2 regions of the Verminephrobacter aporrectodeae subsp. tuberculatae genome follow, and region 2 is predicted to be linked to the other one. Evidence: predicted binding sites of a transcription regulator. Region 2 holds the regulator's gene; the other holds the start of a gene.
What was found. Region 2 encodes FliA, which starts transcription of late flagellar genes. Its sites were predicted from a motif close to CTAAAGTTTNNNNNNNNNNNGCCGNTA; they were not measured.

Region 1 (6,507 bases), on a different contig from region 2:
ATCAGCCAGGCCTCGCTGTGGGACCTGGAGCAGCGCCTGCGCGAGCACGGCCTGGACCCCCTGGCCGCGTACGACGAACGCGCGCTGCAAGCGCCCTGGGCGGCGCACGGCCAGGCCTGGATCGCCCGCGCCGCGCCCGCGCTCGCGCACTGCATCGTCTCGGCAACGGCCTTTCTCGACCTGGACGCCGTGGTCCTCGACGCCGCCACCGCGCCCGACCTGCTGCAGGCGCTGGTCGGGCGCGTGCGCCAGGCGCTGCACGCCTGCAACTGGGAGGGCCTGCACGCGCCCCCGCGGCTGGAACTGGGTAGCATCGGCTCCGACGCGCGCGCGCTCGGCGGCGCGCTGCTGCCGCTGCACGCCTGCTTTGCGCCCGACAACGATGTCTTTCTGAAGACCGTGGACAGGCTCTGAATATCAGCCCTTTCAAGAGCTGGGTAGATTCGCAACCGACCGCGCCCGACCGCAGCGCAGCTACTGCTTGTTCCAGGTGGCGACCTGCTGCGTGATGTACGCATTCAGCGCGTTGAGGCTGCTCAGTTGCTTGTCCAGCGCGGTGTAGCGCTGCGTGATGCGTTGCTCGAACGCGTCCGCCTGCGCATTCACCTGGGCCTGGCTCTGGTCGTTGCGATTGAGGCTGGCGCTCAGGGTGTTTGCCTTGGATTGGAAGAACCCGTCGCTGGACAGCAGTTGCTTGCCGAGCGCCTGCACGCGCAGCGCGACGCCGTTCGTGCCGGAAAAAAGGGTTTTCACGCCCTCCGGGTTCTTCTCCAGCGCCTGCGCGAGCCGGGTCGGGTCCACGGCCAGATCGCCGCCGAGTTGCTGTGTGACGCCAATGTCGGCCAGGTACTGGAACGCGCCCCCGGCCGCGCTGTCCGAGTCGATCGCGCGGCGCAAGGCGTTGTGCAGCGCAATCACCGTCGAATCGCCCTGGAGCAAGCCGGCCGTGCGCGTCTGGGCGTCGTACTTGGTCGCCTCTTGCAGCAGCTGGTTGACGGCGTTGTACGCCTTCACCAGCGCATCGACGTCCGACTGGACCGCCGTATCGTCCTTGCGCACCGTGATCTCGACGGGGCCGGTCGTCACCTGGTGCGCCGTGAAAGTCACGCCCTCCACCGTTGCGGCAAAGGTATTCGTGGCGCTGGAGACCGCGATGCCGTTCACCGTGGCCCGGGCGTCGGCCGCGGCCTGCGTTACGGTGTTGCCTGTCCCCAGGCGGGACAGGCCGGACGCGCCGTCCGGGGCCTGCGTGACGGTGAGGGAAAACTGCGCGTCCAGCCCCGTGGCTTTGCCGCGCAGCAGCAGGCGCTCGCCCGAGGCGTCGCTCAGGACCGACGCCGTCACCCCCGCGTCCGCCGCGTTGATCTTGCGCACGACGTCCTTGAGCCGGTCGGTGGCGCTGACGTCGATGTCCACGGGCGTGGCGGCATCGGGGCGGCCCAGCAGCAGCCGGATGCGTCCCGCGCCCACGGGCGCGCCCACGGGAAGCAGCGCGGCAGACGCAGTGCTCTGCGCCTGCGCCAAGTGCTGAACCTCGACGGTGAAACTGGTCGGCGGGGTCGTGTCCAGCGCCGTCGCAGAGACCTGTTTGGCGTCCGAGGAACTGGCGCTGACGGTGTCCCAGCGCGCCGCGCCGCTCAGGCGGCCCGCCGCGTCGCTGAGCGTGGCGACCAGCGACTTGATCTGGCCGATGGCAGAGATTTCGGTACGCACCGTCGCCGCTTGCAGCTTGAGCGTGTCCAGGGGCTGTCTCTCCAGCGCGACGAGCTGGGAAATGATGCTCTTGACGTCCAGTCCATTGGTCCCGATTCCCGGGGATGAAATATTTGCCATGCCAAGCTCCTGAGCGGCGCCAACGCAGGCGCCCGACGGCGTTCACCGGGGCGCCGTGCGCGCCACCCACGGCCCATAGGTTGGTTAGCGCAACAGGGCGAGCACGCCCTGGGGCAGCTGGTTCGCCTGCGCGACCATTGCCGTGCCGGCCTGCTGCAGAATCTGCGTGCGCGAGAGGTTCGCCGTTTCCGCAGCGAAGTCGGCGTCCAGAATCCGCGAGCGGGAAGCGGACAGGTTTTCCGAAGTGATTTGCAGATTGCTGATCGTGCTCTCGAAGCGCGATTGCAGCGCCCCGAGCTTGGCGCGCTCGCTGTTGATGAAGGTCAGCGCCGAGTCCACGGTCTTCAGGGCGTCGGTGGCGACGGTGAAGGTGCTCACGTCCAGGCCGGCGACGGTGTGCAGCTGCGAGCCGCCGTTGTTCAGCTGGTTGCTGGCCGAGGCGACGGAGAACGAGCGCTCCGAATCCAGCGTGATGTAGCCGCCGGTGTTCACGAAATTGGCGACGGCGTCGACGGCCATCGTGCGCCCCGCGCCGAAGCTCGTGCCCGCCGCGTTGTAGCCCGTGACCGTGACGGGCGCGGCGTTGGGGATCTCCGTGTCGCTCACCACGATGTTGTTTCCCGTGGCGTTGGTCAGAACGATCTGGCTGCCGTCGGCGCTCAGCCAGGCGTTGATTCCGGTTTTTGCCGACTGCTCATTGATCGCGGACACGGCGGTGGACAGGCGGTCGGCGCCGGTGGCCGACGTCAGGGTGAAGGAAACCGTCTGGGCGTTGCCCAGGTTGTCGCCCTCGAGCTTCAGCGTGTACCCGCCCACGGCGGCCATGCCGCCCAGGTGCACCTCGGTGCGGGCCGTTGCCGTCACGCCGGTGTCCGCCTTGAGCGCATTGATCTGATCGGCGGTGGCCTTGGCCGTGTCGCTCAGGGCCACGGTCAGGGTGCCGGTTCCCAGGTAGCCGCTGACGGCCATGGTCCCCGCAGTCACGCCGTTGGTTCCGGTCCCGTGGTTGGTTGGGTCCGTGACCACGACATCCGCCGAGCCGGGGCCCGAGCCGTTGGCGGCCAGGTTCTGGTTGTTGCCGTACACGCTGGTGCGCATGTTCACGGTGGCCGCGACGATGGTCTGGTTCGCGTTCGCGCCCACCTGGAATTGCTGCGTTCCAAAGCTGCCGTCGAGCAGCCTGGTGCCGCTGAATTCCGTGGTCTGCGCGATGCGGTCGAGTTCCGCGACCAGCTGACCCACTTCGCGCTGCAAGGCCTGGCGATCGACGGCGCTGTTCGTGGCGTTCGCCGACTGCACCGCGAGCTCGCGCACGCGCTGCAAGATGTCCCCGGCGGACTTGAGTGCGCCCTCCGTGGTCTGCGCGAGCGAGATGCCGTCGTTGGCGTTGCGCGCCGCCTGGTTCAGGCCGCGGATCTGGGTCGTGAAGCGCTCGGTGATCGCCAGGCCCGCGGCGTCGTCCTTGGCGCTGTTGATGCGCAGGCCCGACGACAGGCGCTGGATCGACTGACTCAGCGAAGCCTGGCTCAGGCCCAGGTTGCGCTGCGCGGTCAGCGTGTTGATGTTCGTATTGATGGTGGAAGCCATGGCGAATCTCCAGAAAAAAACAGATCAAAAAGGCGTTAGCGCGGGCGCCGGGCCGGCTTGCAAAGGGTTCCCTGCGGCTTGCGGGCCAGCGGGTGAACGGCGGGCCGCCGAGAGCCTGTCTGCGATCCGTTGCCATGGTTTTCGGGGTGCCGTCGGAAAACTTGAGGGGGGCAAGGCCGCCGCTGGTCGGCTCTTGTGCCGCTTATCCGCCCAACGCTCCCTTAGCGCAGCAGGGCGAGCACGCCCTGGGGCAGCTGGTTCGCCTGCGCGACCATCGCCGTGCCGGCCTGCTGGAGAATCTGCGTGCGCGAGAGGTTCGCCGTTTCCGCAGCGAAGTCGGCGTCCAGAATCCGCGAGCGGGAAGCGGACAGGTTTTCCGAAGTGATTTGCAGATTGCTGATCGTGCTCTCGAAGCGCGCTTGCAGCGCCCCGAGCTTGGCGCGCTCGCTGCTCACGAAGGTCAGTGCCGAGTCCACGGTCTTCAGGGCGTCGGTGGCGCTGGTGAAGCGGCTCACGTCCAGGCCGGCGACGGTGTGCAGCTGCGAGCCGCCGTTGCTCAGCTGGTTGCTGGCCGAGGCGACGGCGAACGAGCGCTCCGAATCCAGCATGATGTAGCCGCCGATGTTGACGAAACTTGCGACGGCGTCGACGGTCAGCGCGCGCCCCGTGCCGACGATTGTGCCCGCCGCGTCGTAGCCCGTGACCGTGACGGGCGCGGCGTTGGGGATCGTCGTGTCGCCCACCACGATGTTGTTTCCCGTGGCGTTGCTCAGAACGATCTGGCTGCCGTCGGCGGTCAGCCAGGCGTTGATTCCGGTTTTTGCCGACTGCTCATTGATCGCGGACACGGCGGCGGACAGGCGGTCGGTGCCGCTGGTCGACGTCAGGGTGAAGGAAACTGTCTGGGCGTTGCCCAGGTTGTCGCCCTCGAGCCTCAGCGTGTACCCGCCCACGGCGGCCATGCCGTCCAGATGCACCTCGGTGCGGGCCGTTGCCGCCACGCCGGTGCTTGCCTTGAGCGCATTGATCTGATCGGCGGTGGCCTTGGCCGTGTCGCTCAGGGCCACGGTCAGGGTGCCGGTTCCCAGGTAGCCGCTGATGGCCACGGACCCCGCGAGCACGCCGTTGGTTCCGGTCCCGCCGTTGGCTGGGGTCGTGGCCTGGACATCCGGCGCACCCAAGCCCGAGCCGTCGGCGGCCAGGTTCTGGTTATTGCCGTACACGCTGGTACGCAGGTTCACGGTGGCCGCGACGATGGTCTGGTTCGCGTTCGCGCCCACCTGGAATTGCTGCGTTCCAAAGCTGCCGTCGAGCAGCCTGGTGCCGCTGAATTCCGTGGTCTGCGCGATGCGGTCGAGCTCCGCGACCAGCTGACCCACTTCGCGCTGCAATGCCTGGCGATCGACGGCGCTGTTCGTGGCGTTCGCCGACTGCACCGCGAGTTCGCGCACGCGCTGCAGGATGTCCCCGGCGGACTTGAGCGCGCCCTCGGTGGTCTGCGCCAGCGAGATGCCGTCGTTGGCGTTGCGCGCCGCCTGGTTCAGGCCGCGGACCTGGGTCGTGAAGCGCTCGGTGATCGCCAGGCCCGCGGCGTCGTCCTTGGCGCTGTTGACGCGCAGGCCTGACGACAGGCGCTGGATCGACTGACTCAGCGAAGCCTGGCTCAGGCCCAGGTTGCGCTGCGCGGTCAGCGTGTTGATGTTCGTATTGATGGTGGAAGCCATGGCGAATCTCCAGAAACCAAGGTCCCCTTAGCGCAGCAGCGCGAGCACGCCCCGGGGCAGCTGGTTCGCCTGCGCGACCATCGCCGTGCCGGCCTGCTGGAGAATCTGCGTGCGCGAGAGGTTCGCCGTTTCCGCAGCGAAGTCGGCGTCCAGAATCCGCGAGCGGGAAGCGGACAGGTTTTCCGAAGTGATTTGCAGATTGCTGATCGTGCTCTCGAAGCGCGCTTGCAGCGCCCCGAGCTTGGCGCGCTCGCTGCTCACGAAGGTCAGCGCCGAGTCCACGGTCTTCAGGGCGTCGGTGGCGCTGGCGAAGCGGCTCACGTCCAGGCCGGCGACGGTGTGCAGCTGCGAGCCGCCGTTGCTCAGCTGGTTGCTGGCCGAGGCGACGGAGAACGAGCGCTCCGAATCCAGCGTGATGTAGCCGCCGGTGCTCACGAAATTGGCGACGGCGTCGATGGCCAGCGGACGCCCTATGCCGATGATTGCGCCCGCCGCGTCGTAGCCCGTGACCGTGATGGGCGCGGCGTTGGGGATCTCCGTGTCGCCCACCACGATGTTGTTTCCCGTGGCGTTGGTCAGAATGATCTGGCTGCCGCTGGCGTTCAGCCAGGCGTTGATTCCGGTTTTCGCCGACTGCTCATTGATCGCGGACACGGCGGCGGACAGGCGGTCGGTGCCGCTGGCCGACGTCAGGGTGAAGGAAACCGTCTGGGCGTTGCCCAGGTTGTCGCCCTCGAACCTCAGCGTGTACGCGCCCACGGCGGCCATGCCGGCCAGGTGCACCTCGGTGCGGGCCGTTGCCGTCACGCCGGTGTCCGCCTTGAGCGCATTGATCTGATCGGCGGTGGCCTTGGCCGTGGCGCTCTCGGCCACGGTCAGGGTGCCGGTTCCCAGGTAGCCGCTGATGGCCACGGTGCCCGTCGTCACGCCGTTGATTCCGGTCCCGCCGTTGGCTGGGGTCGTGGTCTGGAGATCCGCCGAGCCCGGGCCCGCGCCGTTGGCGGCCAGGTTCTGGTTGTTGCCGTACACGCTGGTGCGCAGGTTCACGGTGGCCGCGACGATGGTCTGGTTCGCGTTCGCGCCCACTTGGAATTGCTGCGTTCCAAAGCTGCCGTCGAGCAGCCTGGTGCCGCTGAATTCCGTGGTCTGCGCGATGCGGTCGAGTTCCGAGACCAGCTGACCCACTTCGCGCTGCAAGGCCTGGCGATCGACGGCGCTGTTCGTGGCGTTCGCCGACTGCACCGCGAGCTCGCGCACGCGCTGCAAGATGTCCCCGGCGGACTTGAGTGCGCCCTCCGTGGTCTGCGCGAGCGAGATGCCGTCGTTGGCGTTGCGCGCCGCCTGGTTCAGGCCGCGGATCTGG
Region 2 (6,507 bases):
GTTACCGCTTTAATGACATCAGCAGCCAGCATGTCGCCCAGACTCGGGACGGGAGGTCGATTATGGATCATGCCGGCCATAGTGATGGTCGGCAAATCGACATGCGCTACGCTGACGGACAGGGCGGGTATAGCGACGCGTTGGGCGGGCAGGGTAATGGCGAACACATCAAACAACTGATTAACGCAGCTGCGGCCGAGGTAAAAAAAACGACCAAGAAGCCGGGATCTTGGTATTATGGACCCAAACTGGAAGCATTGCAGCATTGGATTACAGAAAACCGCACGATGCTTGAGATTGAAGCGGATTCTCGCTCCACCCGCGCCGTCTATATCGGGCAATCGTTCATTGAGGATGTGCTTGTCCACGGGAAATTTCCGTCCAACTCGGTGACCGGGTCAATCGCGATTCCTCTCGTAAGTGCATGGACCGAGAAGTCAGCGAAGATCTCGTCCCAACCCTATCATATGAATCATTGGCACATAAGCTTGTCGAACTACGGGCCTGTCATCAATTGAAGTCACTCCGGCGCTAAACTCGGAACACGATGACAAAGGAAGGCTGATGAACCACAGGTACGCGCTGAGGCAAGACCAATGGGAGCGCATCAAAGACATGCTGCCGGGGCGCGAGGGGCACGTTGGGGCGACGGCACGCGATAACCGCTTGTTCGTTGAGGCGGTGTTGTACCGATACCGTGCGGGCATCCCGTGGCGCGACTTGCCCGAGCGGTTCGGAGATTTTCGGGTAGTACATCTGCGCCATTCGCGATGGAGCAAAACGGATGTCTGGCAGCGCATCTTCAAGACTTTGTCGCAAGACCGGGACAACGAGTACGTGATGATCGATTCGACCATTGTTAGAGCCCATCAGCACAGCGCAGGGGCAAAAAAAAAAGAGGGAGGACGCCAGAAAACCAAGCCATAGGTCGCAGTCGTGGGGGAGCAAGTACCAAGATCCACGCCACGGTCGATGCGCTTGGCAATCCCACAGGCTTTCTCCTGACGCCTGGCCAGGCGCACGATCTCCAAGGAGCTGACGTTTTGCTCAAAGACATACAAGCAGATGCAATCTTGGCCGATAAGGCCTATGACGCCCAGGATCGGGTGATCGAGCCACTGCTCAAGGCAGGCAAGACCGTCGTGATCCCGCCACGCAGTAAGCGCAACGACCAACGTGACTACGACCGGCATTTGTACAAAGCACGCCATCTGATCGAGAACTTCTTTGCCAAGCTCAAGCAATACCGCTGCATCGCCACTCGCTATGACAAAACTGCACGCAATTTCCTCGGCGCTGTTCATCTCGCCGCTTCGGTCGTCTGGCTCAATTGATGACAGGCCCTAAGCTTGCCGACGCAACCGTAAGCATCTTGCATCCACTTGGATGCCGCTGCAATCCAATAGCGGCGCCAGAAACCGGCATTTCGGTTTTGGCGCAACGCCCGCCATACACTATGGTTTATTTCAGGAGCCCGCCATGCATGCTGGGCCTGTGCAGCAGGCAAGAGCCCGTTTCAGTGAGCCGCTTGGGGCTTGGGTCAGGGTTTTCCATGGCCGAACGGCGGCAAGCCGCATCGCCTCGGTGATGGCCCCCCGTTCGGCTGCATCCTGATCCTGCCCGGCCATGGAGGCTCAAGTTCCTGCGCACCGGGCCGATAACATGGCAACTGTGCCTCATACCAGACGGGGTTGTGGAGAGAAGCGATGAAGATAGGTCAGAAAACCGAAATCCCGGGCGCCCTGGCGCAGACCGGGTCTGCCAAGCGTGCGCAGAGTCCTCCTGGCGCGGCCGTGGGCGCCGGCACGCCGGCGGCGTCGCTTGCCGGCGTGCCGGTCACGGTGTCCGGTGCCGCCCATGCCCTGGATCCGACCGCGCGCAGCAACGCGGATTACGACGCGGGCAAGGTGCAGTCCGTGCGCTCCGCGCTGGAGAAGGGCAATTTCCGCGTGAGCGCGCAGGTCGTCGCCACGCGGATGATCAGCGACGCGCAGGAAATCCTTGCGCGCACCCGCGTTTGACGCGCACGGCAGGTACGGCGCCGGCGCGCGACGCAAACGCATGACGTCGGAAGAATCCCTTGCGGCCGTTGAACGGCTGATCGCCGAAGTGTCTGCCGCCCTGCGCGCGGCCGACCGCGAATCGCTGGAACGGCACGCCCCGGCGCTGCGCGCTGCGGCGGCCCGGTTCGCTCTTGCGCGGCAGCAGTCTGCGCCGGCTGGCGTTGCGCTGTCGCGGTCCTGGAGAGCGCGTGTCGCCGCCATCGGCGCCACGCTCACCGTGCAGCGCGAGTGCCTGGCGCGTCTGTGCGCGCTCACCGACCGGCAGGTCGCAGGGCTGCTGCCCGCGGCCGACGCCGCGTCCACCTACGCGCCGGGCCTGCGCGCTGGGGCGGCGCGCACGTACCGTCCCGCAGGCTGAAGTTTCTTGGCCTCGCAGGCCGTTTGCTGGAGCCTCAGTGCGCGCGCATCTTTGCGCGCAGCCGGGCGATGGACTGGCTGTGCAGCTGGCACACGCGGGATTCCGTGACGCCCAGCACGGCGGCGATTTCCTTGAGGTTCATGTCCTGCTCGTAGTACATGCCCATGATGTGCCGTTCGCGCTCCGGCAGGCTTTCGATGGCGTGCACCAGGGAGGTCTTGAGCCGCCGGTCGCGCAGCAGTTCCACCGGGTCGGCGGCGCTGTCGACGACGTGGTGGTCCAGAAAACCGTCCTCACCGTCGCCGCCCGGCGCCATGTCCTCCAGGTACACCAGTTGGGTGCCGCGCACCTTGCCGAGCAGGCTCTGGTAGTCCGCCAGGTCCATCCCCATCTCGCGGGCGATTTCCGACTCCAGCGGGCTGCGGCCGAGTCTTTGTTCCAGCCGGTGCACGGCGTGCTCGATGTCTTTCTGGCTCTTGCGCGCGCTGCGCGACATCCAGTCGCTCTCGCGCAGTTCGTCGAGCATGGCGCCGCGGATGCGCTGGGTGGCAAAGGTTTCGAATTGCACGCCCTGCGCGGCTTCGTAGCGCGAGAGGGCGTCGGCCAGGCCCATCATTCCGGCCTGGATCAGGTCGTCGAGTTCCACGTTCGGCGGCAGCCGGGCGATCAGGTGGTGCGCGATCCTGCGCACCAGCGCAGCGTGCTGGCGCAGCATGGCGTCGCGGTCGAGCCGGCCCTTGGCGGTGTACATCGGCTCAGCGCCTGCGCGGGCAGGGCGCGCTCTTTTTCCGGCCCGTGGACGCCGGTACTTGCGGTCCGGTCTCAGGCATGGCCCTGTCCCTCCGGGTGCCCGCTGGCGGGGGAATGCGCGAAAAAGAATCCCAGGTCCGCCGCCTTGGGGTCGAACGCCGACCGGGCGGGCGCGCGCATGGACGCGCCGACGAGTTGCTGCGCGTCGGCGCGCTCCCAGTCCTCGGGGCCGCGCTGGCCCCGGGTCACTGCGCGCAGCACCAGTTGGTGGCGGATGCAGGCGTCGATCGCGGGGCCGAGTTTGACCGCTTCGTCGACCTTGGAGAGGATCGCCTGCTGCGGGCCCGCGCTCCGGAATGCGCCGAGCATGTCGTCGAGCGTATCCCCGTGGCAGCCGGCGTTGAGTACCAGCAGGCGCTGCACCTGCGGCAGTTCGAGCATGTCGAGCAGTTCGCGCCTGCGCGGGTCGCAGGGGGCCACGCCGGCGGTGTCGATGAGCACCATCTTTTTTCCGCCGAGCAGTCCCAGCAGGTCCTGCAGCGCCGCGCGGTCGTGCGCCAGATGCGCCACGATGCCCAGCGTGCGGCCGTATGCGCGCAGTTGCTCGTGCGCGCCCGCGCGGCAGTTGTCCAGCGTGACCAGGCCCACGCTGGCGGCGCCGTGGCTGCGCGCGCACAGCGCTGCCAGCTTGGCGGCGCTGCTGGTCTTGCCGACGCCGGTGGACCCGGTCAGCGCGAAGATTCCGCCCCGTTCGTGGAGCGCCGGTGCGTCCGCTTCGGTCCTGAGGTTGAGCTCCAGCGTCTGCATGATCCAGCGCACCGCTTGCGCGGGCGCGAGCGCCGGCGGCATGCGTTCGAGCAGCGCGCGCGCCAGGCCGGGCGAGTAGCCGGCGCGGATCAGCTTGAGCATGAGCTGGGACTGGATCGGGTTCTGCCCCGCCTGCCCGAGCCAGGCGAGCGTGTCCAGGCGTTCTTCGATCAGCGCCTGCATGGTCTGGAGTTCGTGCATTGCGTGGTTCTGCCGCTGCGCCGGCGCCGGGTCGGCGCCAGGCGTCGGTGCGCCGCGGCCGCGCCGCGGGGCCGCGGGCGCCTGGCCGCCATTGCCGGCTTCGGGGCTGGCCTCGTGGCGGCGGCGCAGCATGCGCTCGCGCACATAGTCCTGAAACGATAGCGTGCTCATGCTCAGCCGCTCGGCGTCTTCTTCCACCGGGTTGCGGCCCGGGCCGGGCGCCGGGGCGTTGCGTACGGGCAGCACGGGCGGCGCGGGCTGTGCGGACGGTGCGCTGGCGCCGTCGAATCGGCCCAGCGTGTCCTCGGCCGTGGCCAGCACTTCGACGCCCTCGGGCGTGGGGCGGTTGGACAGGATCAGGGTGCCGTCGCCAAAGGCCATGCGCGCCTTGGCCAGGGCCTGCCGGGCGGTGGGGGCGTGAAAGCGCTGGATGTTCATGCTCATGCTCATGCAGAGGCCCCCTTGAGGATCGGCCCGATGCGGATGCTGTGCGTCTGCGGGATTTCACTGTGCGCGAGCACCTGCAGCCGGGGCGCGACGCGGCGCACCAGACGGGAGACGGCGTTGCGGATCGTGTCGGGTACCAGCAGGCAGGCGGGCAGGCCCAGCTCTTCCTGCCCGAGCGCTGCCTCGGCGGCTTTCTGCGTGAGCAGGTCGGCCACGCCGGGGTCGAGCGCGGGGCCCGCCGCGTTGCCCAGGGCCTGCACGAGCAGGCGTTCGAGGCCGGGTTCGATGGCAATCACGTCGAGCTCGCGCGTCGGGCCGTAGATTTGCTGCACGATCGCCGGCGCGAGGGCAATGCGCACGCGGCGCGCCAGCTCGGCGGGGTCCGGGGTGGCGCCGGCATGCTCGGCCAGGGTCTCGACGATGCTGCGGATGTCGCGGATGTGCACCGACTCTTCGAGCAGCAGCTGGAGCACTTTCTGGAACGCTGCGATGGAGACCATTTTCGGAACCACCTCTTCGATAAGCTTGGGCGCCAGCCTGGCCACATGTTCCACCAGTTGCTGGGTTTCCGTGCGGCTCAGAAGCCTGGCGGCCTGCACTTGCATCAAGTGTGACAAGTGGGTGGCGATCACGGTTGGCGGATCAACGACCGTAAAACCCGCCATTTGCGCGGCTTCCTTCTGCTGCACGTCGATCCAGTGCGCCGGCAGGCCGAACGCCGGGTCCGTGGTCGGCGTGCCGATGAGCGGGGTGCTGATTCCGCCGGGGTTGATGGCCAGGAACATTCCGGGGAAGGCCTCGCCTTCGTCGACGATCACGCCGCGCAGCGTGATGCGGTAGCCGCCGGGTTTGAGCTCCAGGTTGTCGCGCACGTGCACGGCGGGCGGCAGAAAGCCCACTTCCTGGGCAAACTTGCGGCGCACCCCCTTGATGCGCGTCAGCAGGTCGCCCTGGCGGTTCCTGTCCACCAGGCTGATCAGGCGGTAGCCGAGTTCCAGACCCAGCGGGTCCACGGGCTGCAGGTCGTCCCAGCTGGCCTCGCCGTCTGCGGTCGGCACGGGCGGCTCCGGCGGCGGCGCCTTCTGGCGCGTGTGCAGGCGCCAGGCGCCGTAGCCCAGCAGCAACCCCAGGCCCAGGAAAACGAAGTGCGGCATGCGCGGAATCAGCCCCAGCAGCAGCAAAACGCCCGCGCTCACGCCCAGGACGCGCGGCGACATGAACAGCTGCTGGACGATCTGGCGCCCCATGTCGTGGTCCTTGCCGACGCGCGAGATCACCATCGCCGCGGCCACGGAGATGAGCAGGCCGGGAATCTGCGCCACGAGCGCGTCGCCGATCGCCAGCAGGATGTAGCTGTCGGCGGCCTGCTGCGCCGAGAGGCCGTGCTGCAAGACGCCGATGGACAGGCCGCCGATGAGGTTGATGAGCAGGATCAGGATGCCGGCGACGGCGTCGCCGCGCACGAACTTGGACGCGCCGTCCATGGCGCCGAAGAAGTTGGCCTCCTCGGCGACCTCGGCGCGCCGGCGCTTGGCCTCTTTTTCGTCGATCAGGTTGGCGTTCAGGTCGGCGTCCACGGCCATTTGCTTGCCGGGCATGGCGTCCAGCGTAAAGCGCGCGGACACTTCCGCGATGCGCTCCGCGCCCTTGGTCACGACGACGAAGTTGATCACCACCAGGATCGCGAACACGATCAGGCCGACCGCGAAGTTGCCGCCGATCAGAAAATGCCCGAAGGCCTCGATCACCGCGCCCGCTGCGCCCGCGCCGGTGTGGCCTTCGAGCAGCACCACCCGGCTGGAGGCGACGTTCAGCGACAGGCGCATCAGGGTCGTGAGCAGCAGCACGGAGGGGAAGGCCGCGAAATCCAGGGGGCGCAGC

Region 1: the regulator FliA is predicted to act here: its motif matches at 3,560-3,586, upstream of D5041_RS02235 (flagellin N-terminal helical domain-containing protein).

What each region holds. Positions count from the first base shown of each region.
Region 1 covers NZ_QZCX01000001.1:571,824-578,330, reverse strand. Annotated here, with positions in the region: gene D5041_RS02245 (ROK family transcriptional regulator) at 1-414, shown strand, start outside; gene fliD (flagellar filament capping protein FliD) at 475-1,833, opposite strand; gene D5041_RS02235 (flagellin N-terminal helical domain-containing protein) at 1,918-3,420, opposite strand; gene D5041_RS02230 (flagellin N-terminal helical domain-containing protein) at 3,642-5,144, opposite strand; gene D5041_RS02225 (flagellin N-terminal helical domain-containing protein) at 5,172-6,507, opposite strand, start outside.
Region 2 covers NZ_QZCX01000003.1:642,217-648,723, reverse strand. Annotated here, with positions in the region: gene D5041_RS17970 (carboxypeptidase-like regulatory domain-containing protein) at 1-518, shown strand, start outside; one part of gene D5041_RS17965 (IS5 family transposase) at 565-915, shown strand; one part of gene D5041_RS17965 (IS5 family transposase) at 918-1,334, shown strand; gene flgM (flagellar biosynthesis anti-sigma factor FlgM) at 1,707-2,021, shown strand; gene D5041_RS17955 (hypothetical protein) at 2,062-2,421, shown strand; gene D5041_RS17950 (RNA polymerase sigma factor FliA) at 2,456-3,172, opposite strand; gene flhF (flagellar biosynthesis GTPase FlhF) at 3,244-4,617, opposite strand; gene flhA (flagellar biosynthesis protein FlhA) at 4,626-6,507, opposite strand, start outside.